One region of the Peribacillus sp. NJ11 genome, then DNA from elsewhere that is predicted to be linked to it. Evidence: riboswitches for the same ligand, from Rfam matches in the RefSeq annotation. Region 1 holds a riboswitch; each other region holds the start of a gene.

Region 1 (10,212 bases):
AAAGCTTCTTGAAAATGGCTGTTCACTAGATAATGGTATGCCTCTTCCCAATACGCAGTTGCGAGTTCCCTTTCGACCGGTATCATCAAAAGCATCACATCATCCCTTTAGTCATGATGATTTCTTAATATTCAAGTACAGTTGTTCTTTCATAGGATCCCATTCCGAGGCTTATTCTGCCTCTTTTTCAATCAGGTTTTAATGGGAAGGCGTAAACTCCACTTCCAGTTTCAATACAGCCCAATTTAAATGCGTCCATTGCCTTATTGGCTAAATGTAACATTCCAATTCACCACCAACGGAACCGACAACTGGATGCCCACCGCAATTCATCCCCCCATTTTGGGATAATCGTTTCATTCAGTTTCGGAAACCCTATCGAAGTGCTTTACAAAAAATGTTTACCGATTCATCGTATAGAAAGATCGAGGTTTCTTCAGCCTTGGTTTCCTCAATGATAGAACTGGCACTTCTTGCACCAAACCTTCCTTCTGAGCATACTACGTTCATTAGCCTGTATATGATAAGACATGAATAGCCCTCGATTTGTCGTTTAAAAGAAGGACTCATGCTATAATTTAGTGCGTTAAAAAAGAAAATTAACACACATAAAAGAAAGAAGGAGTGTTTCTTTGAATACATCTGCATACAAACAGGAATGGTTTGGCAACGTTCGAGGAGATGTTCTATCCGGAATTGTCGTTGCCTTGGCATTGATTCCAGAGGCGATTGCCTTTTCGATCATTGCTGGTGTTGACCCAATGGTTGGTCTATATGCCTCATTCTGCATTGCCATCGTCATCTCTTTTGTCGGCGGAAGGCCGGGAATGATATCGGCTGCCACTGGAGCAATGGCACTCGTCATGGTCGATCTTGTTAAAGATTACGGCTTGAACTATTTACTTGCTGCAACAATATTGACTGGATTGCTCCAAATTTTACTAGGGGTTTTCAAAATCGGGAAATTAATGAAGTTCATCCCAAAGCCAGTCATGACTGGTTTTGTGAATTCTTTAGCCATCTTGATTTTCACGGCACAGCTCACCCACTTCGTCGGCGAAACATGGATCATGTATGTTATGACAGCCGTTTCATTAGCTATTATTTATCTTTTTCCGCTGATCTCGAAAGTCATTCCTTCACCACTTGTCGCCATCATATTCATGACGATCGTTGCAGTTACTACGGGGGCTACGGTACGGACTGTTGGGGATATGGGGCAATTGACCGAAGCACTTCCGATGTTCATGCTTCCAGACATCCCTTTGACCTTCGAAACTTTGGCGATCATTTTCCCATATTCCATTGCCCTGGCGTTTGTGGGGTTGCTTGAATCGTTATTGACAGCTCAAATAGTCGATGGGATGACTGACACGGACAGTAATAAAAATAAGGAAGCCAAAGGCCAAGGGATTGCTAATATCATCGCCGGATGTTTTGGCGGCATGGCAGGATGTGCAATGATCGGTCAATCCGGTATCAATATTAAATCAGGAGGAAGGGGCCGGCTCTCCACTTTTGTAGCTGGCGCATTCCTTATGGTATTAATCGTGGTACTGAATGACGTCCTTATTAAAATACCGATGGCTGCACTTGTAGCAGTCATGATCATGGTTTCAATCGGGACATTTGACTGGTCTTCCCTAAAGAGGCTCAATAAGGCTCCAAGGACGGATGCAGCCGTGATGATCGTGACGGTCCTCATTGTCCTATATACGCATGACTTATCAAAAGGGGTATTTGCTGGAGTGCTCTTGAGCATGATTTTCTTCTCAGCCAAAATTTCTAAAGTGGCTGTTGAGAAAACGGAAGACATCCAAGCTAAGAAAATCACTTATCGTATCAGCGGACAAATATTTTTCGCTTCGGTCCAGGACTTTGTTTCGAAGTTCAATTTCAAGGAAAAAGCCGATGTAATCATCATCGATTTTTCCCACTCTAAAATATGGGATGCTTCTGCAGTCGGTGCTGTTGATACGGTTGTCCTAAAATATCAGCTACAAGGTACACCTGTCCAGGTGCAAGGCCTCGATGAGGAAAGTTCGTTATTGCTAGAAAAACTCGCCACATCAGAAAGTAAAATATCTTGAAGTAGTAAAACTCTGCTGAATAGAAACTTTTCAAACCGACAAAATAGATAACATGAAATATTTCCTTTTGAAAGGAGCGAAAAGCATGACATCCGAGCAGGATTATACGGCAGCAAATCTGTCACCAGATTTATTGAATGAACTGAAAAGCTTTGAAAGCAAACTTGGCGAGGAAGCCAATAAAGAACTGATTGTCATCGCCTATGAAAAAGAAAAGTAAACTTTGAATTAAGAAAAAAGACTCAAACACCTTTAAATGGATGGTTGAGTCTTTTTTTGCATGTACAGAAAAAGGATGCACACGTTTTTAATGAGCACCCCTTTCCCTATATTATTTACTGAATACGCCCGTTAAGACCGGCACGATTTGTTTTTTACGCGATACAACGCCCTCTAAGACGGCGATGTTATTGTTTAATGAAACGTCATATGCTTTTTCCACTGCATTGGCTGCTTTACCAAGAGCCAAGGCAACAGAATCATTGGTCAGGATATCCGTTACTACGAATAGGAATAAATCCAATTCCTTCACAGCGATGACCTCTTCAATGGCTGCTTCTAGTTCGGCCTGCTTAGCAAGGACTTCGTTCGGATCAACAGCATTGACCTGGGCTATCTCCACTTTAGCCATGCCCATGGAGAATTCTTTTGCATCAAGAGTGATAAGCTGGGCAATCGTTTTGTCGCTCAAGTCAGCTCCCGCCTTCAACATTTCCAAACCATATGTTTCAGCGTTGACTCCCGCAATATCAGCCAGTTCCATAGCTGCTGCAACGTCTTGCTCCGTGCAGGTCGGCGATTTGAACAATAAAGAATCCGAAATGATGGCAGACAGCATAAGACCTGCGATCGCTTTAGGGATTTCAACGCCGTTTTCTTTATAGATTTTATTTAAAATGGTTGCCGTACAGCCAACTGGTTCCGCACGGTAATATAAAGGATCGCTTGTTTCAAAGTTAGCGATGCGGTGATGGTCGATAACTTCCAACACACGTACTTGGTCAATATCTTCAGCACTTTGCTGGCGTTCATTGTGATCGACCAGGATCACGCCATCAGCTTCCCCTGCCACCTTTTCCACAAGACGAGGAGCTTCGAATTTGAAGTGGTCCAACGCATATTGAGTTTCACCATTCACTTCACCCAGACGAACTGGTTCAGCGTTGATACCTAACTGCTTTTTCAGATCTGCATAAGCGATTGCTGAACAGATTGTGTCTGTATCCGGGTTTTTATGTCCAAAAACTAATACTTTTTCCAAGATTTTATCTCCTTTTTCATAAATATTTTTCCGCGAATCCCCTTATCGCAATTAAGGAGAGCCACCTTTACTATACACTTTATTTTAACACAAAATCCCCTAAATTCAGTGCTTGAATTACCCATTCCCCAATAAAATCTTTCATTCTTTCACCCTCTACCTTCGCTTTGTCAATAGATAAGGGTTGGTTTTTCTCAAATATATTAGTTGAATTATCATCGTATATGGCTTACGATAATATAAGCAGAAATACTAGATATTGATTACACAAACAACACTAATAACTATATATAGAATTTTTTGTAATCCAAGGTGCCAGCGATGGCTGAAAAGGGAATCCGGTGCGAACCCGGAACTGTCCCCGCAACTGTAAATGTGACGAAATGAGAAACCACTGTATAGCTCTCTATACGGGAAGGACTCAAAGTAGGATGATCATGAGTCAGGAGACCTGCCTTGAATTTTTCACGTTTCTTATTCTTCGGGGATTGAGATGATGAAACGATAGCATAATGGCTATTTTTTCATGGCTCTTTTATTCTATCGTTTGATCCGCTCAATTTATTGGGCGGTTTTTTTTTATTTTAGCGGAAGTTTACAAGGAGGATTATTAATGACTCAAACATATAACTCTACCATAAGTGAAAATGACACCGACACGAATTCCATCCAGCTTGAGATGTTATCGAAGGAATTCGAAGGCCGTCTCGATATGGAAAAGTTCAAAAAGCGTTTTACAAAATGGCTTGATCGCAAAAGTGACTCAACCGAAGAACAGGCATCAAAGAAACTGATTCAGCTCGCTCTTGAAAGTGTCGATATCGATGCTCCCGATTGGACGTTCGTTGCTGCAGCAGAACTGTTGAATGCGATGTATAGGGATGCACAAGCCAATCGAGGTTATGAAGGCATGAGTTATGGCCCATTCTATGAACTGATCACGGAACTCTCCCAACTTTCAGAAGGCCAGCGTTACCCCATCTATAAATCAGAACTGCTCTCTTCTTATACGAAAGCGGAAATTGAGGAATTGGGTTCGGTGATCGACCCGGAAAAGGATAAATTATTTTCTTACATAGGCATCTACTTATTAAACGATCGCTACCTAGCCCGCCCAAAAAAGGACAAGGTCTACGAACTGCCCCAAGAGCGCTTCATGATCATCGCGATGGAAATCATGCGATTGGAAAAAACGGAGCACCGCCTGCAACTTATCAAAGAAGCTTACTGGGCAATGTCCAACCTTTATATGACTGTTGCGACACCTACACTCTCCAATGCAGGAAAAACGCATGGACAGTTAAGCTCTTGCTTTATCGACGCAATTGAAGATTCCATTGATGGTATCTACCTATCTAACTACGATGCCGCAAAAGTATCAAAATTCGGCGGCGGTGTCGGTCTTTACGTTGGTAAGATCCGGTCGCTTGGTTCCGATATCCGTGGTTTCTCTGGAAATAGTTCCGGCACGACTCCTTGGATTCGACTATTCAACCAGACAGCTGTCAGTGTCGATCAATTGGGGCAACGTAAAGGTGCCATCGCGATTTACTTGGATGCCTGGCATAAAGATATCATGAGCTTTCTTGATTTGAAGACGCAAAACGGGGATGACAGATTAAAAGCCCATGATATTTTTACGGGTGTATGCATTCCTGATTTATTCATGGAGGCTGTACGTGACAGAAAAGAATGGTATCTTTTCGATCCGCATACCGTCAAGCAAACCCTTGGATTCTCACTTGAAGACCTTTACGACGAGAAGAAAGGCGAAGGAAGCTTCAGGAATCATTATGCACTTGCTGTCGAGGCCGCAGAAAATGGTACGCTTCCAAACTATAGCTTTGAAAAGATCAATGCGATGGACATCATGAAAAGCATTATGATTTCTCAATTAGAAGAAGGCGTACCATACATGTTCTACCGCGATGAAGTGAACCGGAAGAATCCAAATAAACATAAAGGTATGATTTATTGTTCTAACCTTTGCACCGAGATTGCCCAAAACTTAAGCCCTTCGACGATCACGGATGAATACGAAACAGAAGATGGAGATGTCGTTGTTGTTCGTAAAAGCGGCGATTTCGTTGTCTGCAACCTTTCATCCATTAACTTGCCCCGTGCGGTGAGCAGCGATGTTTTGGAAAGGTTGATTCCCATTCAGATCCGGATGCTGGATAACGTAATCGATGTGAATAATCTTCCGGTCAAGCAAGCATCCATCTCGAACAAACGGTACCGGGCAATTGGTTTAGGAACGTTTGGATGGCATCATTTACTTGCCACACAGAATATTTATTGGGAATCGGATGAGGCTGTTGAATATGCCGATGCATTATACGAAAAGATCGCTTACTTAACGATCAAGGCATCCAATGAATTGGCTATGGAAAAAGGATCGTACCCATATTTCGAAGGATCGGATTGGCATACAGGGGAATATTTCGAACTGCGTGACTATACGGATCAAAAATGGATGGATTTAAAAGCAAACGTCCAGGAACACGGGACCCGTAATGGATATTTAATGGCCATTGCCCCCAATTCATCGACCGCCAAGATCGGTAATTCCACGGATGGGATCGATCCTTTGTATGAAATTGAATTTTACGAAGAAAAGAAAAACTTTAAATTCAAGGTGACCGCACCAGGCTTGACGCCAAATACGTATGAATATTATAAAAAGACCCGATTTAATTTGGATCAACTGGAAAGCATCAGGCAAAATGCTGCCCGCCAACGCCATATTGACCAAGCAATCAGCTTTAATCTGTATGTACACAACACAATCAAAGCCAAGGTCCTATTGGATATACATTTATCGGCTTGGGAATCCGGGTTGAAATCAACATATTATGTTCGTTCAACTTCTTCCGAATATGACAATGCCTGCGAAAGCTGTTCAAGTTAACGACGACCATAACCCAGTAATCTACTCTTAAAGGAGTTTTCACGAATGACAAATCATATCAAAAAGATCCGGATGCTGGAACCAACGCATCCAACTAAAGCGACAGGTGTTTTCAAAGGAGAAGCCTCAGGCTTTCTCCTTTGGAACGATATTCAGTATGAAAAATTCTATGATACCTATACTCAGCTCATCAATAACTTTTGGAAACCATCGAGCGTAAACATGATTCAGGATAAAAAGCAGTGGGGCGAATTGGACGAAGATATCCAGGACGCTTTTCTTGATATCCTTACGATGATTGCTGGAATGGACAGTCTACAAACGCCAACTTTAGTAGAAATCCTTCGGTACATCAAAGATCCGGCGGCAAAAGCTATCCTGGCCAATATGGCCCAGCAGGAATCCATCCATAATGAATCTTATTCCTATATCCTTGCTTCCCTGATCCCAGTAGGCAAGCAAAAACAGCTTTTCGACCGCATTAAAGAACATCCGGAAGTAATAAAGCGTAATCAACCGATCGTGGATGCCTATCAAACGTTCGTGGACGATCCAAGCCCCCAGCATTTATTCGAGGCACTGATCCATTCAACGAACCTCGAAGGGATTTATTTCTATTTGGCTTTCGCTTTCTATTATAATTTAGGACGCCAGAACCTTATGACCGGTTCGGCTACGATGATATCCTATATTCATCGCGATGAAATGGTCCATTTTGATTTCATTGGTATGCTCGTTCAAATCTTGATGTATGAATATCCTGAGTTAAATAATGAAGAAAACACGAAGTTCATTTATACAACGATTGAAAAAGCCGTCGAACTCGAAAAGGAATGGTCTGAATATATGCTTGAAGATATCCAAACCAAAGCCGATCTCGATTTGGAAGAATTCAATGAATACATCGAATATATCGCCAACAAACGGTTACGCATGCTAGGCCTTGAAAACTTGTATAAAGAATATAGCGAGAACCCGATGCCATGGATCAAAACGTTCGATGATGAATCCATCGGACTTACCAAAACCGATTTCTTCGAACAGAAGTCTAGGACATACAGTCAAGTAAATGCCAGCAATGGGTTCGATGAGCTATAAAGTTGCCATTGTCTATCATTCTGCCGGAGGCAATACAAAAGCGCTTGCTGAAGCCATCGCTTCCCTATTACCTAAATCTGAACTATATCGAATGAATGAATTCGATTTACGTACATTGCCGGATTACGATGCATTGATCGTTGGTACCTATACATGGGGAAACGGCGAGCTGCCTGCTAAATCAGCAGCACTTTATACAGAACTGGAGCAGCTGCCAATTGCTTCTCTTAAAACGGGAGTATTCGGAACTGGTGAAACCAACTACAATCATTTTTGTGGGGCGGTCGATCATTTCCGGGACATGTTATTTGCCAAGAGCCAGTTATTGGTGACATTGAAGATAGAACAAATGTATCAAGAATCGGACTTGTCCAGACTTCAAAAGTTCGCCTCGCTATTCCAGAACTGACTGAAAGGGGATATGCATTTTCGCATATCCCTTTCAGTTGTTTTTAAATAAACTTAGTTCCGTGTATCATAGCAAGGGTAAACATGAAGTATAATGAAGGAAAAAAGGAGATAAACATGTCTGATAATACTGCCTATCCTTTTTATGCTAGTGCTTGTCGTATTTGTTATATTCATTGTGTTTTACCTGACAGGGCATTTTAATCGTTCAAAACGGATCGAAGAAAAATTGGACAGAGTATTAAAGGAAATGGCCGAAAAAAAAGAAGCATGAACGTGGCTTCCCTTACAAGGAAAAAAATAAAAAGACTCCAGAATCGGAGTCTTTTTTTATATGCGTTCAATTATTTTTGAACGTTAGCTGCTTGTGGTCCACGAGCGCCTTGCTCGATTTCGAAAGAAACTTCTTGGCCTTCTTCAAGCGTTTTGAAGCCTTCGCCTTGGATAGCTGAGAAATGTACGAATACGTCGTCTTGGCCTTCAACTTCGATGAAACCGAAACCTTTTTCTGCGTTAAACCATTTTACTTTACCTTGTACCATGATAGTTCCTCCTGTGTTTGGAAAAATCCATTTTATTACTATTTTTGGTTCTGGATAATGTTTCAAGAGGAATCCTATAACAGTAAATCCTTCTATCAAACTTATTCCGAACAAAAATAATTACTCATATTATATCATGGGAAATCCAAAAAAAACAAGATTATCACAGTAATTCAACCGACAAATTATCCTAAAATTCTACATTTTCCGCTTCTTGCTTTGACGAAAGCCTTCGTCCAATAAGTAGCGTTCCGCCTCTACTGGACTCTCGAAACACTCCTCCAGATTCGAACCTGAATACACGTTCCAAAGTTGGTCTTCCCTTTCAAGTGAAAGCTCTTGCTTTTCACGGCCAATCCATGTTCCTTCCAACCTAGCGAACTCGTTTTCCTCTTCCTCGATTTCAACAGGAGGTTCAGAAAGATATTCCATGCTTTTTTTGATCAGTTCTTTTAATTCCGCTTCATTATAGTCACGTATATTGATGAACCCTTTACGGTCAGTATCTTTTTTTCTCATATGGCCGGCGTAAACGAATCCATTTCCATTGGGATGCAAATGCTGAACGACGATCTTTTTCTCCTGGACACTTTCTGGATAATGGAAATTCACGCGTCCCAATGAAACGTCTTTTCGCTGTAATTCCGGAAAAGTTTCAATGATGCTCAATTTTTCTTCAAATGTTAACAAATTTCTTCCTCATTTCATTAGTTCATATTGTTTGTCGATTATAACACAGACTGATAAGAAACAATAATCTCCCTCTTCCATTATAATGTAATGAAAGGGAGTGATTTGATTGATCATGAAAATTCGGGACTTGGACTCCGATTATGGCCGGCAGCTTTATAAACTTCAAAAAGCATCCTAAGGTGGAAGCGGATATGATCGGCTATGCCGATATCCCTCCATTATTGGAAACATATGAACATTTCATTCATTGTAATGAATCGTTCATCTGCTTTTTAAAGGGGGATTCCTTAGCAGGGGCAATATCGTATACAAAGGAAAATAGGCTAATGCGTATTTGCCGAATGGTCGTCCACCCCGATTATTTTCGGCAGGGTATTGCGGATGCCCTGTTGACTGCTCTTCAATTACAAGGTGGATGGGATACGATATCCGTATCGACCGGTAAAATGAACCTGCCTGCTCGGAAGCTTTATGAAAAAAACGGCTTCACCCATAAAGAAGACATAGAGGCCGCACCTCTCTTTTTCATAAGCAGCTTCGAGAAACAGCATTCATTTTATGTACGTCACGACAAAAAGCATAATGAATGAAATGACGATGATTACCGCAACCCATAGCCATGCCAATGTCATATTCCCGGAGTCCATGGCGATATAAATCGCGGTTGGTATGGTTTGTGTCTGTCCGGGAATGTTTCCGGCAAACATGAGTGTCGCCCCGAATTCCCCCAACGCACGTGCAGAACTCAATATGCCACCTGTGACGATGGATTTGACTGCCAATGGAAGGGATACAAACAGGAACAATCTCCATTCGCCGGCACCGTCAACCCTTGCTGCATTTTCAATTTCTTCATCAATACCCTCAAAACCTGTTTTAGCCGATTGGTACATAAGCGGAAAAGCCACCACAGTGGATGCAATGACCGCCGCCCACCACGTGAACATCAGGGACTGATCAAAAACCCTTTCAATGAATTGGCCTGGCATTCCATTATTCCCAAAAATCACGATCAATAAAAAACCTACGACAGAAGGAGGCAGGACAAGCGGCAATAAAAATGCTGTTTCCAACAGGACTCTTCCCCTGAATTGCTTTTTAGCCATCATACGCGCAAGGATAATCCCGAAAATGAAAACAAGGATACCCGCTAAACCTGCGACCTGTATCGATAGCCTGACAGGTGACCAAAAATCCCCTGTCATGATA
Region 2 (10,212 bases), 4.3 Mb from region 1:
TGGCGACACTGATAGCCTGGACGATACTTGCCATATAGGCGGAACTGGAAAAAGGGACGACGGTGCCCCTTGTTCCCAAAATGGAAATGCCTCCTACAATCCCAAGGCGGCCATTTAATGTTTTTTTCGCTATTTCTTCACCTGCAGGCACGGAGATAACGACTTTCACTCCTCTATTAATCTTAAATTCTTCCAAGGTTTGTTGCACAGTGGTTAATATCATTTTGCGCGGTACAGGATTAATGGCCGCTTCCCCTACAGGAACGGGAAGCCCGGGTTTGGTCACTCGCCCCACACCAATCCCTCCATCCAAGATGATCCCAGGTGCATCCGACCAGCTGACAGTAGAAATGATATGTGCCAAATGGGTGGCATCTGGATCATCTCCGGCATCTTTAATCGTTTCTGCACTAACCGAATTTTCCGATATATCATATCTCTCAATGGTGAAAGTGGCATCACGGCCGATAGGCAAGGAAATCGTAGCCTCCTCAAGGGCATCCCCCGTTATCAAAGCGGTCAATGCCGCTTTAGTCACGGCTGTCGAACATGCCCCCGTCGTATACCCATGGCGCATTTGTGAGGGATCTTTTTTTACTTTCTTTTCCATGTTTATTAACTATCAGCTAAAAGGGAAATTGCGTTCAATGCTGCAACCGTGACAGTACTTCCACCTTTTCGGCCAATATTCGTAATGAATGGCACTTCTGTGATCTTAGCCAGTTCCTCTTTCGATTCCGCTGCAGAAACGAACCCAACAGGCATTCCAATAATTAAGTCCGGCTTTGCAATCCCTTCTTTAATAAGGCGAATGAGCTCAAGTAAAGCTGTAGGTGCATTGCCAATGGCATAAATGCCCCCTTCATTTTCCTTTACGGCTTTTTGCATCGAAATGATCGCTCTTGTCGTATTCAAACGTTTTGCTTCGACCATCACATCTGGATCTGAAATGTAGCAATGAACGTCCCCGCCGTGTTTTTGAAATCTTTTTTTGCCTGTACCGCTCTCGATCATTTGCACATCCGCAATGACATGTCTCCCTTTGCGAATGGCTTCCACACCAGCTTGAATGGCATTTGGATGGACGATGACACTTCTTCCCAATTCAAAATCAGCTGAAGCATGAATGACCCGGCGGACGATCTTCCATTCATCCTCAGAAAAATCATGATCGCCCATTTCTTCAGCTATCATTGAAAAACTATAATCATATATTTTGTCTGGATCTACCGTTAGTGGTTTGAAATCCGTTTTAAAATCCATCTTGCATTCCTCCTATTATTTATTCAACTGATTATTCAACTCGGCAATGACATGATTAAAACTGGAATGAACATTTTGATAGTCAACATCTGGCCTTGATATCATAATCGTCTCTATTCCACATTCCAACGCGGCTTCCAATTTCTCATCAACCGCACCGACCTTGCCACTTTCTTTCGTTATCATCAATGTGACGCCATACTGTTTATATAGGGCTTTATTTAATTCTTTGGAAAATGGACCTTGAATCGCAACGATATTTTTTTGTTCAATGCCTAGCTGAGCACATTTTTCCATATTATCCATGCGTGGCAGCATTCTTGCTATGACTCTGGTATTCTCGAGCCCTACCAATTCTTTTGCGAACACCGCTAGGGTTTTACTTCCGGTCGTGAGCATGATGACTCCCCGTTTTGCAGCAGCCAGCTTGGCAGCTTCCTCATAATCACGGACAACTATCAATTTGTCATTCTGAAACCGTTGGCTTTCACGCTCATAACGAATATAAGGAACATTTGCTGCCTTTGCTCCGTTAAGAGCGTTTTTGGATGCTTCTTCCGCAAATGGGTGACTTGCATCAACTACAGCCTGAAAACCTTTTTCAGAGATTAAAGAGGTCATATCCTCTGCAGTTAATCGGCCAATCCGGGTGGATATCCCTGCATCTTGCAAACTCTTCGCCGCCGACTCGGTTACAACAGTTGCCAAAACCTTGAATCCCACCTGCTGCATCTCAATCGCTAATTCCCGCGCATCACTTGTACCCGCCAAGAACAAAATCATTTTGACGTACCCACCTCTTGCCCATCGTGCTGATGGTCGTGGTCATGATGGTCGTGGTCATGATGGTCATGGTCATGGTCGTGATGGTCGTGATGGTCGTGGTCATGGTCGTGATGGTGATGATGGTGGGCATGTCCATGTTCCTCGACATATTTTCGATAGTTTTCCAAATCACGTGCCCCACTTGATCTGCCTTCACTAGCTTCAATTACTCGTTCTTGCAGAATGTTCTGTAAGGTTGGATGATACCCAAAATACTTCGCCAAAATAAATTCCCGATCAAGATATTGCTCTTGATAGCCTTTCAGCATATCCTCCATTCTTTCCATTAACACCCCCGTGAAGAGGAAATATGGCAGCATCACTATTTTTTTTGCCCCCAACCGGATGCATCGTTCAATGCCTTCATCAACATGCGGGTCTGTTACACCCATGAACGCTGTTTCGACCCATTTAACGTTTAATTTTTCCCATAATAATCGTGAAATTTTATATATATCACTATTTGCATCAGCATCACTGCCCCCTCGGCCAATTAGCAATATTGCTGTCTCAGCCTGTTCCGAGGATGTATCGAAGCCGGCTTCCTCAAGTCGGTCTGTCAGGATCGTCAATACATCATGGTGGACCCCGATCGTTTGACCATATGTGAATTTCACTTCTGGATATTTGGTTTTCCCATCCTCTATTTCAGCTGGGATATGTAATTTCGAATGTCCTGCATGCAACAAAATGATCGGTATGACGATAACTTCCGTAGCCCCTCGTTTTACACAATTATCAATGCCTTTTGATATATTCGGTGTCGCAAATTCCAGGAAGCACGTTTCTACCAAAAAACTGTCATCCATTGCCGGAATCATATTTTTAATAAAATGAACGACTTCTTCGTTTCCCGAAGCCAGGCGGCTTCCGTGTCCTACAAACAAAACTGCTTTCATTTACTTTCCCCCTCTTGATTAGTCTTCACAAGGCGCAGGCTCTATGTTTATTTTGGGAGCAATGTCCTGATAAGAAAAATTCTGTATCTTTTTTGAACGTTTGAAGTATTTAAAAAGCCGCTCATTTGGATGGGCATTTTGCTTATACTCCCCGACAATGTCCGTAATCAATTCAACAAGCCGTTCCGGTTCAATGCCTTCAGCTACCGGCTGACCTGGATGGGCCGTTCTTCCAACCGGTTTAGCTCCAAGAAATAAGTCGAACTTCCCTTTTCGGAAGACAATCCCGATGTCATCCATCACGGCACTATAACAAGCCATTCCACACCCATTAAATCCGATGTTCAGTTCCTTAGGCATTTTCATTCCGCCAAGCACCCGGTGTATTTCATCCGCATATGGTATGGATTCCGCTTTTTCACCATCACAGAAATCACAGGCTTTTAACGTCAGTACATCTCCAATCGGCGATAATAGAAAGTTTGCTGATTGCAATTTCCCCGTAATGACTTCCGGGTCCGTTGTCGGGATCTTTAAAACGATCTTATGATTTGGCGTGTATTCCATCGTTCCCTTTTCCCCGACAACTTCCGCAAGTGTCATCATTTGTTTGGGAGTGAATTGTTTATTCGCCACACCTGGACTTACGGCAAGTTCGAATACCGACTCCATTTTTTGCTGGACAATCGGCTTAATGGATTGCTGAACGGTTTGACCCTTCACTCTTGACAAGGCTTCCATTGCCATTTCAAAAGAAGTGGACTTCTTTTCTGGAGCTTTTGTAAGTAATCCAACTCCTCCAGCAGACTTCGTAGAGGTTTCTTGCATGGAATCGGCTTCTTGATCTAATGCCCACGGTTCCGCTTCTTTTTGCAGACGCTGATGCGGCTTCAATGTTTGCTTTTCCGAATTCAATGTATATTTCCTCTGATAGCCTCTTGGTGTGATTATTTTGTCATCGTATAAAAAAGTGGATGAATTACCGATAATGACGGTGGTCAACATTCCAATATCGTGATTCAACATATCTTTCAAATTGGTTATGACAATATCCTGCCGATCGCGATAAGCACTTTTCACCAACCCGACAGGTGTATCTGGCGAACGGTAGCGAAGGAGAATTTTCTGTGTTTCAACAATTTGCCTAGTCCGCCTGCCGCTGCGCGGATTATAAAGCGCAATGACAAAATCAGCCATTGCAGCTGCTTCCACCCTTTTAGCGATTAGGTCCCAAGGAGTTAAATGATCACTGAGGCTGATCGTACACGAATCGTGCATGACTGGTGCCCCAAGTAAAGACGCACAAGAGTTGATTGCAGAAATACCAGGAATGACTTCAATGCCCACTCCAGTTTCTTCTTTCCAACCTTTTTCAATCAATACTTCATAAACCAACCCTGCCATCCCGTACACTCCGGCATCCCCACTGGAAATGACAGCCACTTTTTTTCCCAACTCCGCTTGTTTTACTGCTTCCTGAGCACGTGATACCTCTTCAGTCATCCCCGTACTAATGATCGTTTGATCTGTAAGCAGTCCCTGAATGAGTTCAACATAAGTTTTATAACCAATGATGTAGTCACTTTCTTGAAGGGCTTCGACAGCACGTTTGGTAATGTGTTCAAAATTCCCTGGTCCAAAGCCCACGACGAATAATTTACCGTTTGTACTCATTAAGACATCTCCTTTTACGATTTGTTCTTTGAAATACCCGTATGAGCAGGAAAATCCGGATTAGGCGTCATTTCCCCATCACTGAATTGGTAGATCATCTGTGGAACATATTCCCCATCTTCGATATTGCTGACAATCTCCCGACCGAAATCAGGCGTATCCACTCTATACCATTTCCCTTGGGGATAGGCAATCACAACGCAGGCATCCTTACATCTTCCGTTACAGCGTGTCCTTGTTGTATGAATTTTCAAATCCAGTCCCTTTGAAGTAATTTCATCGCGAATCGCTTGAGTTACTTCTTCCCCGCCCTTTTTCATGCAACTGCTTCCATTGCAAATCAACAAATGCGTATTTGTACCCTTCAAGTTCCAAGTAGTCATCTTCTTCCTCCTGAGTTCAGGGAAAAGGCAAAATAAAAAACCTTAACATAAGAGTCAAGGTTTAAAAAACTATATGAATGAGGAGCCCTCCGCAAATATGCTGAATCTCCCAAAATCGTCATAGTCCTTCTACCTTTCCCTCCGAAAAGTATCATACAATTTCAAAAGCAGGTTTCCTGGCTTACGCTTCATTTTACTTTGTCCCTTCCCGGCTTTAAGCCAGTGGTTATCGACAATTCATCAGCGTTTACAGTAGCGGGGGCTGCATCGGATTTTCACCGATTTCCCTATTATCCCTTGGAAATTCACACAAGAGCACTTTTAAAATGAAATATTTGGTTTTATTATACAATTATAGCTAACCTTATCTATCATATAACAACTTTAGCAAAATTCAATAGTTTATTCCGACTGTTTAGAAAAGTTTAATAGTGTAAATCCAGCCATAAGCCTTTCCTCTCTGCATTCTTAGTCAAAAAAAAAAAAAAAGAGAGTGTAGCTGGAATTATTTCTTTATGGTACACTATACGAGAATTTTCGAAATAATTACATAAGTTTTATGGTGTTGAATTTCTCGGAATTCAGCTTAAAAGGGAAGCCGGTGAAAGTCCGGAGCGGTCCCGCCACTGTAAAGGGAAGTCCTATTACGTTAACATTAATCCACTGTCAAATGAGATGGGAAGGATGTAACGGGACAATGAACCTAAGCCAGGAGACCTGCCATGAAGCGTGAAACTGTTTCAACCTACGAGGATGGGTGTGCGGATCAGGCAGAATGGCCCATATTGGTTTATGCTGCAAAATTCCTGTTCATTACGCACTTCTTTCTTTTGAGAGAAGTGCTTTTTATGTTGGGCGCCGCTTTTCTTCTAAAGTTTTGATCAGAAAAATTAAAGGTGTTGAAAGGAGAAAGAATGAAAAGAGTCAATTGGAAAATTCTTTATTTTGTCATTTTACTGCTTCTTGTCCCAAAACGTGCGATGGCCATGCATATCATGGAGGGCTTTTTACCAATTGAATGGGCCATATTTTGGTGGGCCGTGACCCTTCCATTTTTAATCTTGGGTTACCGGTCCATTAGGTCCAAAGTAAGGGAAAACCCAGAAACAAAAATGATGCTCGGTCTATCGGGTGCATTCGTATTCATATTATCTGCCTTGAAGATTCCTTCCGTTACTGGAAGTTCTTCACACCCTACCGGAGTTGGTTTAGGTTCCATATTATTCGGGCCATTGGCCATGAGTGTCTTAGGCTCCATCGTTCTATTATTTCAAGCTGTTCTACTGGCTCACGGTGGATTGACGACATTAGGGGCCAATGCATTTTCCATGGCTGTATGCGGACCTTTCATTGCTTACTTTGTCTTCAAGGGCGCAACTAAATTGGGGTGGTCTTTTTCGCTGGCCGTTTTCTTGGCAGCTGCTTTTGGCGATTTAGGAACCTATGTGGTAACTTCCGTTCAACTTGCACTTGCTTTTCCATCCGAGGTAGGTGGATTCATGGCCTCATTCAATAAATTTGCAGGAATATTTGCCCTGACCCAAATTCCCTTGGCAATCAGCGAGGGATTATTGACAGTGGTTGTGATGAATTTCCTAAAAAAATACAATCTAGGCGAATTGAAATTGCTGCGAGTTTTATCTAAGGAGGCCCGTTAACATGAAAAAAAGTTTATTGCTGCTTTTCCTGGTCGTCATTCTTGCCACCATACCGTTAATCACCCAGCAAGGAACGGAATTTGGCGGTGCCGACGGCGAAGCTGAAGAAGCCATCACTAAAATCCAGCCGGAATACAAGCCTTGGTTCAATAGTATTTGGGAGCCGCCAGGTGCAGAAACCGAGAGCTTATTATTTGCGCTGCAAGCTGCAATCGGAGCTGGTTTCATTGGATACTTCATTGGCGTAATGAGACAAAGGAAAAAACAAACCAAACAAGAAATGAACGAAAAATCGAAACATGTTACTCATTGATAAATATGCCTATTTCAATGGGCTAAAGGATGTACATCCGTTGGAAAAGATGATTTTTGCACTCTCCCTTATGCTGTTTTCGTTAACGGTAAGGGATTTGGCCGTTTCGCTCATCACTTTTATGGTGATGAGCGCTTTAATCCTTTTTGTGGCAAAAATCCCGCTTTCGTATTATCTGAAATTACTCTTATTACCAGGATTCTTTCTATTATCAGGCACACTTACCATCCTTTTTTCTATCTCCAGTACATTTACTTCGATGCCGAATATTTGGTGGTCCTGGAAAGTCGGAAATTGGCAAATTTTCATCAGCGATGGCAGCATTGGTACAGTGATCAATTTGATCACTGTCGTATTTAGCAGTATAAGCTGTTTATATTTCTTAACCTTGACTACACCCATTACCGTCATTCTATCCGTACTGCGAAAACTTAAAGTGCCTTCCTTATTGATCGATCTAATAGAATTGACCTATCGCTTCATCTTTATTTTTTTAGATACAGCTTTGGCCATCCACCTAGCACAAGCTTCACGACTGGGATATGGTTCGGTAAGGCAAGGCATTCGATCTCTCGGGTTACTAACCTCATCATTATTTTTGGGAGTATTCCAGCGCTCTGGGCAATTGACGATGGCCATGAACGCAAGAGGATATCAGGATAACCTTTCTTATATCGAGGATACTTACACCTTTTCCTCACGCAATTGGCTAATCGCCATTGTAATACTAGGAAGTTTAATCCTTATTTATGGATATATGTAAATTGGAGGCAATTCAAAAATGGAAGAGCATATCTTTAATATAGAGGGCCTCACGCATCAATATGCAGATGGGACGTTCGCGATAAAAGATCTTTCACTACTGATTCAACAAGGTAAAAAGATTGCATTATTAGGCAATAATGGAGCCGGCAAATCGACTCTATTCCTCCATTTAAATGGTCTTTTACAACCAACATCAGGAACAATCAGATTTAAAGGCAAGAAAATGAAATATGACCGTAAAGCATTATTATCATTACGAAAACAAGTCGGAATCGTTTTTCAAGATCCCGACTCCCAGCTTTTTTCCGCTAATGTTCAACAGGATATATCGTTTGGACCGATGAATTTAGGATGGGATAGAAATGTAGTCCAGGAGAAAGTGCAATGGGCGATGGATCAAACGGAAGTAACGGAAATGAAAGACAAACCTACCCATTTTTTGAGCTTAGGGCAAAAAAAACGTGTCGCCATTGCCGGGGTACTAGCCATGGAACCCGATGTCTGGCTCTTGGACGAGCCTACCGCTGGATTGGATCCTTATTTCTCCAGACAGATCATGGCTCTGTTGGACAGTATCCACCACCCAGACAAAACGATAATTCTATCAACTCATGATGTTAATTTAGCCTATCAATGGGCTGATGAAGTCGTTGTCATGAACGATGGAAAGGTCATATACCAAGGGGACCCTGTATCCGTTTTTCATGATGAAGACATTTTGATGAAGGCTCATCTCGAGAAGCCGTGGGTTTTTGAAATGTTTCAAGCCCTTCTTCAATCAAGAATACCCGGAGAAAAGGAACTTGTCCCAAGAACGAAGGAAGAGTTGCTTCAAAAAATCGAGACAGAAAAAATTTATTAATTAAAATCCCTAGCTTGTTTCATCATTCAAAAAGCTAGGGGATTAAATCGTTGTATCCTTAAAATATCAGCCGGAAATTCTTGACCCTAACCAATAAACAAGTCATTTCCTTTCTTCCTCAGATCCTTCTTTTTTAATCTCGATATCCTTTCCGTTTACATCATCAATGACAGCTTTTATCTCGCCTTCCGCATAAGTATCCGAAACTTGTTCGTGGGTTGTGGCCAATCCAGAAGATAAAGTATCTTCCCGTTTATAGTCACTGGCATCATATGTTCTTCCTGCGATTTCTGAAGATTCATTTTTTGATTGCTTGCTATCCATTGTTTTCACTCCCAGTTTTCAATTTGTCCAATCATCGATTGACAGCAGTAATCGATTGACAGCAGTAATAGAGACAAAGGTATTTTGTGTAAAAAACAAAGCAATATTCAATAATGATAAAAAAAGGAGGAAAAAAGGCTGACTCTACTTATTTTCAATCAATTGATTTCACAAAAAAAACTTACAAGCAAAATCCCTTTTCAAGGATTTTACATGTAAGCTTAATAAGAGGTTAGGCCTCCTTCTTCACATCCATATTATCGTTTGGGTCACCCCAACATTCCACATTCTTCAAACCTTTAATATTGTTCACATGGAAGACAGGATTTTTCCCACATTTCTTTTGCTTTTGATAATCCGCCAGTGCAGCAAATGCAATCTTCCCTAGTAATGCTATGGCTATCAGGTTGATAATGGCCATAAGGGCCATCAGCAAGTCAGCCAGTCCCCAAACAAATTTCAGTGAGGCAAGCGAACCGAATATCACCATCCCTACAACTGCGATACGATAGATGTTTAACCAAACCTTATTTTCATTGATGAAGCCGATGTTCGACTCCCCATAATAATAGTTACCCACAATGGAACTAAAGGCGAATAACAGTACAATGATGGCAAGGAAAATACCAGCCCAAGATCCCAATGCGGTTCCAAGGGCATTCTGGGTAAGGACGATTCCATCCGTTTCCTTCGATGTATAAAGACCTGAAAACAAAATGATGAAGGCAGTCGAACTGCAAATGATGAGCGTATCGACAAAAACACCTAGAGACTGAATGAGACCTTGTTTGACAGGATGACTGACATCAGCTGTCGCGCCAGCATTAGGTGCACTACCCATCCCGGCTTCGTTTGAAAACAAGCCGCGCTTGATTCCCTGCATCATGGCTGCTCCCAGTACTCCGCCAGCCACTTCTTTTATTCCATCGAATGCACTTTCAAAGATCAAAGCAAAGACACTCGGTAACTCGGTAATATTCATGATGATGATGATCAACGCCACTATCACATAGGCTCCTGCCATGATGGGAACGATGACTTCAGATACCTTTGCAATCATTTTTATCCCGCCAAAAATGATGACAGCCGTTACGATAGCCAGGATGATTGCCGTAACCCACTTTTCAATTCCAAATGATTCGTTGAATGCGCTTGTAATCGTATTGGCTTGTACCGAATTGAAAGCAAGTCCAAATGTAAGCGAAATCAACACAGCGAACGTGATCCCCATCCAACGGGCATTCAA
Region 3 (10,212 bases), 4.4 Mb from region 1:
TTTTGGAGGAGCCTTTTCCCCTGTTGTGGCAGGCATGATAGTGGATGCTACTGGCTCTTACTCCCTTGCATTTATATCTGGCGGTTTAATCGCCGGATGCGCCGCAATCTGTTATTGGTTTATTGTAAAACATCCTATTCAAGAATAGTGTAACCGAGGAGGACATAAATTGATGCCAAAAGTGTATATTGCAAGACCAGTACCGGCCGAGGTAGAGGCATATATTTCGAAGTATTGCCAGTATGAAAAATGGGAACGGCGCTGAACCCATTACCAGAAGCCAGCTGTTTAAGCAAATTTCCGATGCGGAGGGACTGCTCATCACCGGAGAAAAAATAGATGATGAACTTCTGGACCATGCACCATGTCTAAAGGCTGTCAGCAATATCTCGGTAGGCTACAACAACTTTGATCTAGAGGCAATGAAAAAGAGAAGCATAATCGGTACAAATACACCTGATGTTCTCGATGAAACCGTGGCCGATTTAGCTTTAGCCTTAATGCTCTCAGCAGCCCGTCGTATAACGGAACTGGACAAGCTTGTAAAGGATGGCAAGTGGGGAAATAAAGGCGATGAACCCCTCTTTGGCGTTGATGTTCATGGAAAAACATTGGGCATCATCGGTATGGGGAGGATTGGGGAATCTATTGCAAGACGAGGAAAATTCGGTTTTAACATGGAAGTTTTATATCATAATCGGCGAAGGAAATTCGAAGTGGAGGAAACGCTCAGTACAACCTATTCCTCTTTAGAGCACCTTTTACGGGAAGCCGATTTCGTTCTTTTAATGGTCCCTTATACTCCGGAAACGAGGCATCTTATGGGTCGGGAGCAATTCGCACTGATGAAAAAATCTGCGATCTTTATCAATACATCCCGCGGTCAGACGGTGGACGAAAAGGCCCTCATAGAAGCACTGCGAACTAAGGAAATCCTTGCAGCTGGTTTGGATGTATTTGAACAGGAACCCGTATCGCCTGACAATCCGCTTTTAGCCATGCCGAACGTGGTTACCCTGCCGCATATAGGTTCAGCTACTCATCAAACACGATTTTTGGCCATGCTTGCGGCGAAGAACCTGGTTGCAGCGGTTACTGGAAGGGAGATAAGCAATGTTGTCCCTGAATTGAAAGGACTTCAGTCACTAAAATAGTAAAAATTCATTAACTCAGCAGAAATATTAGGTTGTCCATGACAATTTAAATGAATCGTTGATATTTGAAAACTCACACCATTCATAAACTTAGATGAGATAGATTGTTTGTTATTAAATGCAGGACATAAAAGAAAAATTCGATAAAAAGGCATCCATTCATTTTGGATGCTTTTTAATGGGGAGAAAGAATGTGATCAAAATGACCCTAAACAATTTGTTCACGGCACAATTCCAATAAACAAAATAAAACGTAGAAAACTAAACTAAGAAGCATTAGGTAAGAAGGGATGATCATTTAAATAAATTTTACAGAAAAAATAAGTCCAAGAGTCCAAGAAAAGAATACGAGGTGATTAAGTAAAGGAAATATGCTGCATGAACTGCACAGTGATTATTAAAAGTAATTTCAAAATAACTCCGGGGGTAATAGTTCCTGCAGTTGTAATGATCCCATGAAGTATTAGTAGAAAAATCAAATCAGGTTTCATTCCGGATTTTAGACATATTCTAAACCAATTGATTCTTTTTCATGCCCAAGTAAATTCAACAGTTTATCTAGTTCCTGGCTTTTATGTAATGTTTTTGAGGAAGTAAATCCATATATCAATCCCGTAGTTATTAATTCTTTCCTCAATATCTCAATTTTTTCATGTAATTCTTCCATACTCTCCAATGTAGAATCCCTCAAGTACTTTCTTTTTTTTTTATGAATCTATTATTACCTAAATTAGGTTGCTTTCAAATGAAAAGTGAGTGTTCACTTATAAAAAATAGCTTATTCGGGAGGGAGGCAATACAAATCTGAAAATGAAAAATCTACACACTATCATTCATATATGTCGTTACAAATAACTGTATGTATAAGATTATTGCCTCCGTACAAAACGAACCGTTAAAAAACATCAGGATCTTAATTTGATATGGCATAAATTTGCGATAAGGAATATAATTTGTATTAGGTAAACTTTTGATTTTATTTTCATATAATTAATATCCATTTTTAGAGAGTTGTAATCGTAAAACCGTATAATATAGGAGAGTTTTTAATATTTGTTAAATGCTTAAGAATAGATATTTATTCTCTTTTTTACTAACTGTTTTTCGTTTATTGCTAGGATGGAAATGATTAGTTGCTGAGTTTATCAAAAATTAATTAGAGATGAAACTATTAAAGTGTTAAGAAGCATCAAAAGGTTTTGACTTAATAATTTTAAGATGGACAAGCTCTATATTTTACTGAAGATGAGGGAAAATTTCATATTTTATTGGAATGGGTATATTCGTTTAATAGCGAATATTTAAAAGGGAAGCCGGTGCAAAATCCGGCACGGTCCCGCCGCTGTAAGGGTGAGTCCTATGCAAGAAAGTCACTGGATAATATCCGGGAAGACGCATGGAGATGATGAACCTAAGTCAGAAGACCTGCCTGTTCTAGAAATGCTGTTAACCTACGGGAGATAGGGAGGTGTTAGAGTGCTAGAAGACGAATTTGTTCTTAATATATAAGCATTTCTGACCTTTAAATCTGGTTGGAAATGCTTTTTTGTATTTCGTGATTTTTCAAATAGTTAAAATTCCATAATTGAAGGTGAGAAAGCATGTTTATAAAACGGTCTAATTTATTCCATTCTTTTGTTGGACTACTAGTAATATTCACAATCTTAGTTACAGGTTGCAGCAACACAACAATAGATCAAGAAAATACATCAGATAATGAAAAGCAAAAAGTTGTTACTTTTTCATGGCCTGGGGATATAGGTGACTTAAATCCACACACATATTTTCCAAATGAGTTTTTTTCCCAGGCTATGGTATATGAATCCCTTGTTTATTACGGTAAAGGTGGAGAAATTCAGCCTTGGCTTGCGGAGAGCTGGGATATATCGAAAGATGGAAAAGAATATGTATTCCATCTAAGAAAAGATGTTAAATTTTCCGATGGTTCGCTATTTAATGCTTCAATCGTCAAGAAAAACTTTGATACCATTTTAGATAATCGCAAACAACATGAATGGGTGGGATTAATTAACCAAATCAAAGGTACAAAAATAATAGATGAATATACTATTAAACTTATTTTGAACAACGCGTATTATCCAACTCTTCAAGAACTAACTTACATCAGACCTTTGAGATTTGTAGGAGAAGCTGCTTTTCCTGACAGCCAAAACACATTTAAGGACGGACTCAAGTCTCAGATTGGCACAGGACCGTGGGTATTGAGCGAGTATAAGAAAAATGAGTTTGCTGTTTTCAAAAGGAACGAACATTATTGGGGCACTAAGCCTAAAGTAGATAAGGTGGTTGTTAAAGTCATTACTGATGGAGAGTCAAGAGTGTTAGCTTTTGAGAAAAAGGAACTCGACTTTATATTTGGAAACGGGGTCATCAGCCAAGATTCATTCCAATTTTTGAAGAATTCAGGGCAATATGAAACCAAATTGTCAGAACCTACAGCTACAAGAACGCTGCTTCTTAACTCAAACAGAGAAGCGACTAAAGATCTTAAAGTTCGGTTAGCTCTCCAACATGCTTTTAATAAACAAGCTGTTATCGATAAGATCTTTTATGGTATGGAAAAAAAGGCTGATACTTTGTTTCCACCTATTTTGCCTTACACGAAAATTAATATAGAGCCATATGAATATGATGCAGAAAAAGCAATAATGTTATTGGATGAAGCTGGATGGAAACAAGTGAAGGGGAAACCATTTAGAGAAAAAGACGGAAAAGAATTGCAATTGGAATTACTGTTTAATAGTACAGATAACATCCAAAAGTCAATCGCAGAATTTACACAAGGTGATTTTAGAAAACTGGGAATAGATGTTAAGTTGACCAGTCAGGAAACTAATACTTTTTGGACAACGGCATTTCAAGGTAAGTTTGATTTATTATTTACAGCAACATGGTCAGTACCGTTTGATCCACATTCCTATTTAGCTTCTATGACGACTAATTCGGAAAATGGTAGTCCAGATTATAACGCTCAATTAGGGTTGCCAGTAAAAAAAGAAATAGACCAGAAAATTAAGAAGGTATTATTAACTACTGACGAGGAAGATAGAAAAATACTGTATTCAGATATATTAACGACATTGCACGAACAAGCCATTTATTTACCGATATCTTATCAGTCTAATATAGCGGTGTATCAAAAAAACATTAGTGGAGTAGATTTTTTACCTCAAGAAGCTGAGGTCCCTTTAACTTCAATTGATGTTAATTGAAATAGGGGATACTTAAAAACAACTTAAGGAGTGCTACATGAGTTGGTTTATTTTTAAACGTCTCACAAGTTTAATTCCAATATTATTCGGAGTTTCGCTCATTACTTTTATCTTGCTTCACTTAATTCCTGGAGATCCGGCAGTAGCTTACTTAAGGGCGTCACATATTCCTCCTACGAATGAGACAGTGGCAGCCCTTCGAGTTGAGCTTGGTTTAAACAAGCCTTTATATGTCCAGTATTTTGGATGGCTGGGAAAAGTGTTGCAATTGGATTTAGGGATGTCTTACGTGTCCAATAACTCCGTATGGGAAGAAATTGTGATACATTTCTTCCCAACAGTTCAATTAACATTTGCTTCGCTTATCTTAATTGTTGTTATTAGTTTACCTATAGGCATGATTTCTGCTATTTACAAGGGGAAATTTGTTGATCAGTTTAGCAGAATAGCAGCCTTTGTAAGTGTCTCTATGCCAACCTTTTGGTTTGGGTTTCTTTTGATCTATTTTTTATCTGTAAAGTTAGATTTATTTCCTGTATTGGGAAGGGGGACCTTGGCGCATCTAGTGCTTCCTTCCTTGACATTGGCCTTTGCCTATATAGGGACGTATATGCGATTGCTTCGAGCTAGTATGCTAGGAAATTTGAATGAGCCATTCGTTGTGTATGCTAGAGTGAGAGGGTTACGCCAAAGACTAATCGTTATCAGACATGTCTTAAAAATGTCCTTATTACCTGTGATAACTGGACTTGGAATGAGCTTCGGGAACATGCTAAGCGGAGCGGTCATTGTTGAAACAATTTTTTCTTGGCCCGGCATGGGACAGTTATTTGTCACATCTATTTTAAATCAAGATTATCCAATGATTCAGGGGTGTGTATTGTTTATGGGTGTGATCTTTGTGCTCTGCAATCTTCTTGTGGATCTTACTTATTCTTTCCTGGATCCCCGTATACGCTGGGAAGGAGAGAAATAAGAATGGTGCAAAACATGAAAAGAATGCTGATGACACATATGCTCATGATGATCAGTATCATGATTATTTCCTTCCTGACAGTATTGGCTCTTTTTGCTCCTTTTTTGGCTCCTAATGATCCGAACTTGATTGATATCGTTCAGAAGCTGCAAGGGCCCTCCTCTCAGTTTCCATTGGGGACTGATCATTTAGGGAGATGTATATTGTCCCGATTAATCTATGGAACACGAACCTCGTTGGGAACAGCTTTCCTTGTCATGGGATTAATGATGATTATTAGTATCCCACTTGGTATTTATGCAGGCTTTATAGGGGGTAAAGTTGATTATCTCTTCATGAGAATGTGTGACATTCTCATGGCATTTCCAAGCTTTCTGCTGTCCTTAGCTTTAATCGGAATTTTAGGACCGAGTCTTGGCAATCTGATCTTGGCGATGGTGCTTGTCCAATGGGTTTTTTATGCACGCGTCATTCGAGGAATGGTTCTTAGTGTAAAGGAGCAAAACTTTGTCTTAGCAGCCAAAATATGTGGGACACCAATGAGAGTCATTGTCATCAAACATATTTTACCTGCCATCATTTCTCAAGTTGTTGTATTAATCTTTATGGACATCGGAGGAGTTATTTTAGCAATTTCTGGACTCTCTTTTCTTGGTCTAGGCATACAACCGCCAGAGGCAGAGTGGGGAATGATGATCAATGATAGTAAGCCATTTTTTAGAGAAACCCCTTCATTGATGCTTTACCCTGGGTTGATGATCTTCATCGTTGTGTTTGCTTTTAACTTGTTTGGCGAAGCTTTGAGGGATGCTCTAGACCTAAAAAAGGAATAGAAGGGAGGATGGATGGAAGATGGGACAACACCCCATTCTAACTGTAGAAAATTTGAAGGTTATTGTATCGACACCGTATGGAGTGACTCAGGCTGTCAATGATGTCAGTTTTTTAACTCGAGGCTGGGAAAGTGTTGGGCATTGTCGGAGAAAGTGGATCAGGGAAAACGATGACATGCATGTCTTTGCTAAATCTTTTACCAGACAAGGCAAAGGTGGTGCAAGGGAGCATCAAGTTTAATAATATAGACCTTTTAAATGTTTCCATTGAAGACATAAAGAAAGTACGGGGCAGTGAAATCGCAATGATTATGCAAAACCCAATCTGGGCAAAATTATTCTGGGGAAGAGTCTTTATTGTTTAAAAGAAAAAGAATTAAAGGAGGTACGGCGAAATCTGCAAGTTGTTTTTTAAGATTGTTATAGCGCTGTTAACCCTAGACTAACTATAGGGGAAATCATTGCTGAGCCGATAAGGAATTACGAAAGGCTCTCGTCTGTTCAAGTGAAAAAGAAAGTAAGAAAGCTTTTGGAGATTGTTGGGTTATGCCAGGAAGATATTCATAAATACCCATATCAGTTCAGTGGAGGGCAGTTACAAAGAATCAATATCGCAAGAGCGATTGCCTTAAAGCCAAAGTTAATTATACTTGATGAGGCTGTAAGTGCTCTAGATGTTCTAGTTCAAGTACAGATATTAAAGTTTTTGGCACAATTAAAAGAAGAGTTTCAACTTTCATATCTCTTTATTTCTCATGATTTACAGGCTGTCAATTACATCGCAGACCATCTAGCGGTAATGTACAAGGGTGAGGTTGTAGAATGGTTGGAAGATATGGAACAACTTGAACGATTAAAACATCCTGTTTCTAAAAAGTTATTGTCTTCTGTGTTGCCTACATATCCGGGAATATTGTGATACGTTATAGGTTGTGATGTGGAAATTAGGTTGGTAATGAAATATCTGAAAAATCAGGGGTTTAACACCGGTTTAAAGCCATTCCATCTATTTTACTGGGATATCTATATGGGATTCCCTTCTCCGTGGCTATTATCAATAAACTAAGAACCGTTTTATTCTTTAATGGGGTCTATAGTGAGAAACGCGATAGCGTATAATATCTGTGTTTTGTCGGCAGAACCTATCACCATCAAGTAGGGATTTAATGAAGATTATAAACCTGTACCTTATTCTAATAAATCAAAGCCACCTAGAAGGTGGCTTTGATTTATTAGATTTTTATTCAAGAATAAGAAACTATTATTAACAATCTTTATTCAACAGCAACAGCTTATTCGATTTGGTATAACGGTACTTCATTAAAAATCAGTTTTTGTATAAGGGGTTCTCGGTAGTTTTTTACGGAAAATATGCGCTATGCAAATTCCAGAATAAAAAAGTGACATTTATTATACCCTAGGACCATTATTTGTGAAACACAAACCTTTTTTTTCTTCTGTTCATTATATGAATGTTTTTTTTTAGAGTTTTCTATCATTTTGTGCAAAACTAAATAATTATTCCTCAAAAACCTTTTTGCCTAAAACAAACCAGACATTATTGACGCCTTGTCCATTTATATCACCTGCCTGCTTATCTTTCACAAAGTAATAAAGTGGATGCCCTTTATACGTTGTTTGCTTTTGACCGTCATCTCTTATGATTGTTTTAAACTCTTTTTTATCGAAACCTCTAGTGGTGATGATGTTATCTGCATGGAAAGTCGGCCAAATTTCACTACATTGACCTTTGCAATTACTGACGCTAGAATCATCTTTTGTGAAATAATAAAGTGTCATTCCATCTTGGTCTGCTAAATATTTCCCTACTTTGTTTGATCTTAGCGTTTTAAGCTTGTACTTTTTTGACTCATCCTGAATTATATCCGTGATGGAGAAGGTTTTAACATTCACACGCGCAATAGAGAGATCCCGATTTAATACATAAGCCCGTTCCCCGTCGTGGCTAAAGACAATTGCTTGTCTTGGTTCGTTGAAACCGTCAATTGTTTTAACTACACGGTGATCAGCTATATTGATTACGTCGATCGTATTGTCAGTTTTATTGCTTGCAAAAAGGAGCTTGTTATCAGGCGAAAGAGCAGCACCATATGGTTCACGCCCCACTTTGATTTCACTCTTTATATTGCCGTCTAGGGTATCAACTGCAGAAATGCTGTTACGTCCGCTGTTCGCGGCATACAATGTACTTCCATCAGCGGTGATCGAGATTCCGCGAATCATAGAGAATCCTGATATTTCACGAATGATTTTCTGTGTTGCGGCTTCAACGACGGTTACTTTATCTCCTTGAAAGTTCGTGACAAAGATGTATTTTCCATCTGGAGAGACTTTAATGCCCTGTCTTGGTTGGGCGAAACCGGTAATGACTGCCATCGGTTTTCGTGTTTCCAAATCCACGACAGTGACGGAACTGTGTGCTTGATTGTTCACATATAATGTCTTTCCATCAGGGCTGACAGCAGTCCCGAATGCACCTGGACCAACGGCGACTTCATCTTTCAAGGTGAAGTTTTTTGTTCTGTAAAAACGAAGCATACCGAGCGTGCTGTCTGAGACGACAAATTCTGAGCCTCCATCAATAAACACAATATTTCTCGGTGAACCAAAGCCGCCGATCTTTTTGCGCAACTTGCCCTTGGTAAGATCGTAGACTAGTACGGATTGTTCACGGCTGTCTGAGACAACCGCTATTTGCTCATCCGGACTTACGGCAAGGGAATTGTTGGTGATGTGGCTGTCAAAGCCTATCTCTGACACTGGGATTTTACCTAAAGTAGAAGAAGCACCAATTACATTTGGTAGAATAGCCATAAATAGTAAGGCGATAATCCATACAATAATAAACTTCATTTTTTTCAACATTTCTTCACCTCGTTAAATATTTTTCTTGATAATTGTTAAAATATGATCCATTAAGCCAGATGGTTGAACAGGAGAATCGAATACCTGTCAATATGCTGGTTCTTAACCACCTTCCTTTGAAATTTCAATCAAGTCGGACTCCCTTCACTATAAATAAACGTATAGATGAGGATATTGGTTTGATTATTAATAAAAATTTTGCGGTTCATGTGTAGAGTGAATTGTATTGTCCCCATTTTAATTAGAATTTGATATGGTGATAGACTCTTAACAAAATTTGACCAAAAATGATAATTGAGTATTGCAGCTCTGAAGAAAGTTAATGTCAAGCGAAACAAACAAATACTCGGTATCAGCAAAGAGTGCTAATTATTAAAAATCAGAAAACTATCCAACTTGTTTAGGGTACGAAAATGATTCGCAGATAAAAGTGAATAAAACTTAAACGATAATCGTATCCTTCGGTTTTTAAATACGATTATCAAATAATATGAAGCATTAATTGCTGCATCCTAATTGAGCTTAAACCCAGTTATTTGTAACGAATAAATAAATGATTCATGAAGAAAAATAGGTTGAAAGACTGTCGTTGTTTGTAAAAGTTTGTAGGTCTATGTAAGTGTATGCGTGAATCTGCTCCTTTTTTTGTTCAAAGGGATCCATAAGTCCTGCATGAAAATTCCTAATTGGGTATGTGTTGTTTTTACACTTCTTCATACACCTTTAAAATTGTCCTTTTATACTTGAACCAGATTCAAACAATAGGAGGGAAAGATCAATGAATAATGATAGAGCAATGGATGATTTAATCAAGAATTGGAGCGAATTAGGTAAGAATATGGACCGCCGGAACTTTATCCAGGGAGCAAGTAAGCTTGCCGGACTTTCATTAGGTCTTGCCCTTGCCCAATCAATGGGCGGGATTGAAGTGAATGCAGCCCCGAAGTTCAGTGATTATCCATTTACTCTCGGTGTAGCTTCAGGTGATCCACTCTCGGATAGTGTAGTTTTATGGACAAGGTTGGCACCTGATCCGTTGAATGGCGGAGGAATGCCACAAGAAGCCATTTCCGTTAAATGGGAAGTGGCAAAGGATGAGAATTTCAGAAAGATTGTACAACAGGGCAAGG

What was found. A riboswitch is a leader RNA that binds a small molecule or an ion and turns the genes downstream of it on or off. The one in region 1 is predicted to bind cobalamin.
Region 2: it holds a riboswitch for cobalamin, as region 1 does, so the genes downstream of both, QUF86_RS21160 ((2Fe-2S) ferredoxin domain-containing protein) here and QUF86_RS00250 (ribonucleoside-diphosphate reductase subunit alpha) in region 1, are expected to answer to the same signal.
Region 3: it holds a riboswitch for cobalamin, as region 1 does, so the genes downstream of both, nikA (nickel ABC transporter substrate-binding protein) here and QUF86_RS00250 (ribonucleoside-diphosphate reductase subunit alpha) in region 1, are expected to answer to the same signal.

What each region holds. Positions count from the first base shown of each region.
Region 1 is NZ_JAUCFO010000001.1:45,357-55,568, forward strand. It holds gene QUF86_RS00230 (hypothetical protein) at 1-95, opposite strand, end outside; gene QUF86_RS00235 (SulP family inorganic anion transporter) at 633-2,090, shown strand; gene QUF86_RS00240 (hypothetical protein) at 2,176-2,310, shown strand; gene QUF86_RS00245 (manganese-dependent inorganic pyrophosphatase) at 2,422-3,351, opposite strand; cobalamin riboswitch at 3,645-3,824, shown strand; gene QUF86_RS00250 (ribonucleoside-diphosphate reductase subunit alpha) at 3,965-6,262, shown strand; gene QUF86_RS00255 (ribonucleotide-diphosphate reductase subunit beta) at 6,308-7,360, shown strand; gene QUF86_RS00260 (flavodoxin domain-containing protein) at 7,350-7,769, shown strand; gene QUF86_RS00265 (cold-shock protein) at 8,113-8,310, opposite strand; gene QUF86_RS00270 (hypothetical protein) at 8,509-9,000, opposite strand; gene QUF86_RS00275 (GNAT family N-acetyltransferase) at 9,195-9,593, shown strand; gene modB (molybdate ABC transporter permease subunit) at 9,555-10,208, opposite strand.
Region 2 is NZ_JAUCFO010000001.1:4,306,524-4,316,735, forward strand. It holds gene QUF86_RS21135 (cobalt-precorrin-5B (C(1))-methyltransferase) at 1-610, opposite strand, end outside; gene QUF86_RS21140 (precorrin-8X methylmutase) at 616-1,263, opposite strand; gene cobK (precorrin-6A reductase) at 1,279-2,046, opposite strand; gene QUF86_RS21150 (sirohydrochlorin chelatase) at 2,043-2,987, opposite strand; gene cobJ (precorrin-3B C(17)-methyltransferase) at 3,006-4,661, opposite strand; gene QUF86_RS21160 ((2Fe-2S) ferredoxin domain-containing protein) at 4,676-5,044, opposite strand; cobalamin riboswitch at 5,194-5,382, opposite strand; cobalamin riboswitch at 5,588-5,783, shown strand; gene QUF86_RS21165 (hypothetical protein) at 5,767-5,925, shown strand; gene QUF86_RS21170 (energy-coupling factor ABC transporter permease) at 5,959-6,702, shown strand; gene QUF86_RS21175 (energy-coupling factor ABC transporter substrate-binding protein) at 6,704-7,015, shown strand; gene cbiQ (cobalt ECF transporter T component CbiQ) at 7,002-7,778, shown strand; gene QUF86_RS21185 (energy-coupling factor ABC transporter ATP-binding protein) at 7,797-8,642, shown strand; gene QUF86_RS21190 (YozQ family protein) at 8,745-8,966, opposite strand; gene QUF86_RS21195 (alanine/glycine:cation symporter family protein) at 9,199-10,212, opposite strand, start outside.
Region 3 is NZ_JAUCFO010000001.1:4,433,924-4,444,135, reverse strand. It holds gene QUF86_RS21760 (MFS transporter) at 1-148, shown strand, start outside; partial or broken gene QUF86_RS21755 (2-hydroxyacid dehydrogenase) at 173-1,154, shown strand; gene QUF86_RS21750 (aspartyl-phosphate phosphatase Spo0E family protein) at 1,654-1,821, opposite strand; cobalamin riboswitch at 2,413-2,601, shown strand; gene nikA (nickel ABC transporter substrate-binding protein) at 2,756-4,387, shown strand; gene nikB (nickel ABC transporter permease) at 4,425-5,363, shown strand; gene nikC (nickel transporter permease) at 5,366-6,196, shown strand; gene QUF86_RS21730 (hypothetical protein) at 6,216-6,437, shown strand; gene QUF86_RS21725 (hypothetical protein) at 6,367-6,561, shown strand; partial or broken gene QUF86_RS21720 (ATP-binding cassette domain-containing protein) at 6,639-7,115, shown strand; gene QUF86_RS21715 (beta-propeller fold lactonase family protein) at 7,715-8,977, opposite strand; gene QUF86_RS21710 (alkaline phosphatase D family protein) at 9,861-10,212, shown strand, end outside.